One region of the Psychrobacillus sp. NPDC096389 genome, then DNA from elsewhere that is predicted to be linked to it. Evidence: riboswitches for the same ligand, from Rfam matches in the RefSeq annotation. Region 1 holds a riboswitch; the other holds the start of a gene.
What was found. Region 1 has a riboswitch for S-adenosylmethionine ahead of ACIQ38_RS18155 (bifunctional homocysteine S-methyltransferase/methylenetetrahydrofolate reductase). Riboswitches for the same ligand answer to the same signal wherever they lie in the genome.
Positions count from the first base shown of each region.

Region 1 (3,144 bases):
ATTTGATGCCAGGCACTTCATTATGCAAGAACTCGGAATTTCGTATATTGGTTAGCGGCATAATGCCAATGAAAATAGGAGTTGCTAAATGTTTCGTTGCTTCATAAATTTCTTGAATTTTTTCTTTCGTATAAACAGGTTGTGTGATGAAGTAATCGGCACCACACTCGATTTTCTTTTCTAGTCGTTTTACTGCTCGGTCTAGTACTCGAACGTTTGGATTGAAAGCCGCTGCCACAGAGAATTTCGCTTTCTTTCGGAGCGATTTCCCGGAGAATGAAATACCTTCATTTAGCTGCTTAATTAATTGAATCAATTCCAAACTTGAAACGTCATAAACGCTTGTAGCACCTGGGAAGTCCCCAATTTTTGTCGGATCTCCTGTTACTGCTAATATGTCATGAATACCTAGCGCATCAAGCCCCATTAGATGCGATTGAAGACCGATAAGATTGCGATCTCGGCACGTAATATGGGCAAGAGGACGGATATTATTTTGTAGCTTTAACATCGATCCCATCGCCATATTACTAATGCGCGGGGAAGCAAGTGAATTATCCGCCATCGTCACAGCGTCAACACCAGCATCATAGAGCTTTGTAGCACCTTCCATAAAAGTTGTCGTGTCTAAATGACGTGGAGTGTCCAGTTCCACAATAATAGTCCGTTCTTTTTGCACTTTTATGTGGAGGGGTTCGTTGATATTCGGCTCGGCATCTCGGATAATAATCGGCTTTTTAGGAGCCACGACTTTCGTTGTTAAAGGAGGTAAATGACCAATTCTTTTTTTGGCCGCTTCGATATGCTTAGGAGTCGTTCCACAACATCCACCGATCAATCGAACTCCTTCTTCCCGAAGTAGTAATGCAGCCTTACCAAAATAATCCGCTTCTGATTCGTACACGATTCGACCATCTTCCATATCCAGTAAGCTGGCATTCGGAAAAGCAGAAAGATATGCGTTTTTGGGCAGGGAAACCTCTTCCAATGCCTGTATCGTATGGAACGGACCTAGACGACAATTAACTCCAACGACATCTGCTCCTAATGCATCCAGCTGTTGCAATGCATCATTCAGTGATAATCCATTTTGCAAGATACCAGGTTCATGCATCGATACTTGCGCTATGATTGGCGTATCAGTTAACTTTCGTAAATGTGTAACGGTTGCAGATAATTCCTCAAAATCATAATACGTTTCAAGTAATAGTCCATCTGGATTGCCAGTAAGCAAATGATTCGCTTGCCCGTCAACCATTTGAATAATTTCCTCAAGTGTTGCATCGCTCTTACGTATGCCTCGTATTGCCCCGATTGTACCTAGCACAAATTGGCCTCCAGGCGCAGCAGCACGCTTCGCAATTTGAATCGCCGCTTCGTTGATTTCTTTCACATTGTTTTCTAGTCCATACCTCGCCAATTTAATCGCATTCGCGCCGTATGTATTTGTTTGTATAATATCTGCACCGGCTTCGATATAATCCTGATGTATTTTCTCGATGATTTCTGGCCTTTCGATGTTTAACTCTTCATTGCAATATTCAATTCCATATGAATAGAGTAGCGTTCCCATCGCTCCATCTGCTGTTAACATATTTGTTTGTAGTTTCTCTAACAATCCCATTTGCACTCATCCTCTCCCTGATCAAAAACTTTACAATAAAAAAAGCCTTCTCTAATTAAAAGAAGGCTTTACGAGTTTACAAAAATCGTTCCTTCTCATCTTTCAGACTATTAGGTGTCTGCTGGATTTAGCACCTAACCTAAACGGCAGGTTGCTGAAGCTTCACAGGGCCAGTCCCTCAGCTTCTCTTGATAAGAATTTAATATTCAGTTTTTTCATTAGACATATCGTACCTTTAATAGAGTAAGGCGTCAAGTAAAGTTTGGAATTTTCTTTTTATTGAAGATTGAATAGATGGAATTAAATACATGAAAAAAAGATGCCTCAAAAGTCATTTATTAAAAGACTTTTGAGGCACCATCATCATAATAGTTAAATACTTTCAGCAATAAGCTCAGCAGTTTCCTTACCATTCTTAATACAAGCACCGATACCTACTCCGTAATAAGAACATCCAGCAAGCACTACTTGGGGGTATTGAGCAGACAATTTTTCACTTAACGCTGTCACCGCTTGCCCATGCTCTAAGTGATAATTTGGCATGAAATCATTCCATTTTGTCACTTCTACAACTTGGGGCTTCCCAGTTAATTTCAAGCTCTTTTCTATATCTTGTAAAGCGACTTGAACCAACTCGTCTTCACTCATATGTTTCATTTCCTCAAATGTAGGATTCGTGCTTTTGTAGAACATGCGAACAAGCAAATGGCTCTTTTCAGATGTATGTTTCCATTTACGGCTTGTCCATGTGCACGCATTGCATTTCACATCGCTATTTTCAGAAACGATAAAGCCCGTACCTTCAGCAGGAAGCTGTTCATCCGGAATATCAAAGCCTAGATAAATACTAATAAGCGAGGAATTTTTCAGTCTATTAAAATCAGCGTCCAACTCTTCATTTTGCAATATACTTTGGGCAACATCATGAGGAGTTGTTAAGACAACATAATCTGCTTTGATTGGCTCTTTGTTAGAAAAGAATATTTCATACTTATCATCATTTTTGGTAATCTTTGTTGTGCGCACTCCTGTTAAAATAGTAGCGTCCTGGAGTTCTTCTTCCATTCGATCTATCAACGCCGAAAGTCCATTTTTAAAGGAGATAAATTTTTTATTTGCTGCCGCTAGGAATTGTTCCCTGTTTGCTTCCAACCCTTTTATAATACTGCCATACTCGTCTTTATAATCCACTAAATAAGGTAAAGTTGAAGCCATTGTTAGCTTATCTAAATCTCCAGAATATACACCTGATAAGACAGGTGCTATTTGTTTCTCGACTAACTCTTTACCTAAGAAATGTTCTAAAAAAGATCCAATTGAACTGTCTTTTGTAAAGCTTTCATTTGGCAACTCAAAATCTTTCAACGCTTCTTCTTTACCTTCATCGGAAACTAATGTGCTACTTTCTAACGATTCCTCACTTGTCGGTATACCAAATACTGTATCTGCTGGAATGGCGTGCAATTCGTTATTCGTATATATATAAGAAATACCTGTCGCATTGTAGACAAGCTCCTCTT
Region 1 covers NZ_JBIWFB010000008.1:177,184-180,327, reverse strand. Annotated here, with positions in the region: gene ACIQ38_RS18155 (bifunctional homocysteine S-methyltransferase/methylenetetrahydrofolate reductase) at 1-1,624, opposite strand, end outside; SAM riboswitch class I at 1,717-1,822, opposite strand; gene ACIQ38_RS18150 (protoporphyrinogen oxidase) at 1,997-3,144, opposite strand, start outside.

Region 2 (3,144 bases), on a different contig from region 1:
TTATGGTAAAGGGAGATCGGAAGAGTTAATTGGTGAAGTATTAAAAGAAGGTAAGAATCGTCACGACATTATATTAGCTTCAAAAGGTGCGCATAAATTAGAGGACGGACAAGTATTAATAGACAACTCTCCTCAGTTTTTAAGAGAAACGGTGGAGAATAGTTTGCGTAGCCTTCAAACAGACTACATCGATCTATTTTATATACATTATCCAGATGAAAATACGCCAAAAGCAGAAGCAATCGGCACACTTCATCGCTTAAAAGAAGAAGGAAAAATACGGGCCATCGGAGTATCGAATTTTAATTTGGAACAATTAAAAGAAGGCAATCAGGATGGATATATTGATGTGCTACAATCAGGTTACAATTTACTAAAACGGGATGCAGAAAATGAATTTCTACCATATACGATAGAGCATAATATCTCGTTTATCCCTTATTTCCCCCTAGCATCTGGTTTACTTACTGGAAAATTTGATAAAAATAGTACATTCGAAGATGGTCGTTCCAAAAATCCATTGTTCCAAGGCGAAGTTTTCGTTCATAACTTAGATAAAGTAGAACAGCTGCGTCACATCGCTCATGATAAAAACGTAGGAGTTTCCAATATTGTGCTTGCCTGGTATTTATCACAAGCTGGTATCGATGTAATAATTCCTGGAGCGAAAAAACCTGAGCAAGTATTAGATAATCTTCAAACATTAGAAGTTCAACTTTCCACTGATGAGATTGCGGAAATTGATCGTATTTTTAAATAATCAAAAGCACAGAGCGGTATTTCGCTCTGTGCTTTTCTGTTGTTTATTCCCATTCGTAAGGTGTTTCTTGGTAGACATAATAGTTCAACCAGTTGGAAAATAATAAATGCGTATGGGAACGCCATGTATTTAATGGAGCTTTGGATGGGTCATTATTCGGAAAATAATTTTCTGGTACGTCGATGTCAATTCCCTTTTCCAGATCACGGTTATATTCATCTGCTAAAGTTGTTGCATCATACTCTAAATGGCCAGTAACCATAATATGTTTTTCGTCTTTGGAAATGATCAGAAAAACGCCCGCATCGTCAGATTTGGAAAGTATGTTAAGTCTCGGATCATTTTTAATTTCGTCATAAGAAATGGATGTATAACGAGACACCGGAGCGTTAAAAACATCGTTAAATCCCCGTACAAGATTAACTGTTAGATCAGATAAACGATGATCGAACACACCAAAGCACTTCTTTGGTAAGTCGTATTTATCAATTCCATAATGATGGTATAAAGCAGCTTGCGCTCCCCAACAAATATGGAAAACAGATGTAACATTCGTTTTTGTCCAATCCATAATTTTCGTCATTTCATCCCAATAATTCACCTCTTCAAATTGTAGATGCTCAATTGGTGCCCCAGTAATAATCATACCATCGAATTTACGTTGCTTGATCTCTTCAAAGGTTGTATAAAATGTATCTAAATGCGTTTTACTTACATTTTTAGATTCATGTGAAGCCATGTTCATAAAAGTAACATTCACTTGTAGTGGTGTATTCCCTAATAGCCTTAATAGTTGCAGTTCTGTTTTCTCTTTTTCAGGCATTAAGTTTAAAATGATGATGTTCATAGGACGGATATCCTGCCCAGTAGCGCGTTCCTCGTCCATTACGAATATTTTTTCTTTTTCTAAGTTTTTTATTGCTGGTAACTGTTTCGGTACATTAATCGGCATTTTTTCCCTCTTCCTTTCTATGTAACATAAAAACCCTCTTTTCTCATGGGATAAGAAAAGAGGGTGTATTGATAGCTCTCAGTTCTTATCTCTCAAGATCAAAAATCTTGTAGGAGTTAGCACCTTTCTGACAATATCAGAGGTTGCTGAAGCTTCACAGGGCCATGTCCCTCTGCTTCTCTTGATAAGAATATTTAATTTGTTTATTTATGTAATCTAGTAAATACTACCATGAGCAAAACATTTATGCAACATTTGAAATTTTATAATAAAAAGCTCTTTTTATTAAATTACACGACAATTAAATGGTGTTTATTTCAAAAAATATCGTTCGACTTCATTCCAACTATTCAATCGTGTAAATCTATTTTCATTCCTATTATGCGGGGCTGTAAATAAAATTCGCTCCCCGCAAAAAACGAAATGCTTTTCATTCAAGAAAGGAAAATGCTTTTTTAACCATTGGTATTTAGGTGCTAATGATGCGGGAAACTCCATAGCCGCCGTAACAATGAAAATATCATATTGCTCACTTAATCGGCGCAATGCCCCTTGACTTCCCTCCATAACATCCAATTCCAGAAAAAAAGATTCCTCCGCCAAATAATCATTCACTTTCTCTTTAAAACGGTGATCTAGCTCAGATAAAAGTTTTCCATGAAGATGATCCGCCGTATAGTTTGAATGAAATTCAGCATTAAATAGCTGTAGACATTTCAAGCTAAAAGCCGAAATTACTTCATCCATATCAATTGCAATGCGTTTCAATTTTCATTCTCCATCCATTTCTCCAATAATTTCTCTAATAGCTGCTCATGTTGGTTTTTAGTTTCTAGTAATCGCTCGTAATTCTCCCAATCATTTTCCAACTCGATTTGACTATTTATTGTATTAATTTCTAATTCTAATGCAGCAATTTCCTCTTCTATTGGTTGAGCATGTTTTATCTTTGTTTGATTGTTCTTTGCTGGTTCCTTTATTTTCACTAAGTTAATAGAAGGGGTTTTCGCTTGTAACTCCTCCCATTTTGCACGAGCCCACTCATATGGACCTTCAAAAGTAGTTAACTGCCCTTGATCTAGCCATACAGTTCTAGGGAATAATTTGTTTAAAAAGTAGCGATCGTGAGAGACAGCCAGTATTGTTCCTTGGAAGTCTTCCATAGCATCTTCCAATACTTCTCTAGAATCTATATCTAGATGATTCGTCGGTTCATCTAACATCAATAAATTGATATCTTGATGCATAAGCTGAGCAAGGCGAAGACGCATTCGTTCTCCCCCGCTTAAATCACCTACTCGTTTAAACACATCGGGTCCGTAAAACATAAATTTAGCTAATATGTGGCGGGCATCCCCTTCAACGACGTTTACTTCACTGCGAAACACATCGATTAGTCGAGCTTTCGGATCTGCAATAAGGAAATGCTGTG
Region 2 covers NZ_JBIWFB010000005.1:138,404-141,547, forward strand. Annotated here, with positions in the region: gene ACIQ38_RS14010 (aldo/keto reductase) at 1-760, shown strand, start outside; gene metA (homoserine O-acetyltransferase MetA) at 804-1,712, opposite strand; SAM riboswitch class I at 1,795-1,903, opposite strand; gene ACIQ38_RS14020 (5' nucleotidase, NT5C type) at 2,025-2,480, opposite strand; gene abc-f (ribosomal protection-like ABC-F family protein) at 2,477-3,144, opposite strand, start outside.
Region 2: it holds a riboswitch for S-adenosylmethionine, as region 1 does, so the genes downstream of both, metA (homoserine O-acetyltransferase MetA) here and ACIQ38_RS18155 (bifunctional homocysteine S-methyltransferase/methylenetetrahydrofolate reductase) in region 1, are expected to answer to the same signal.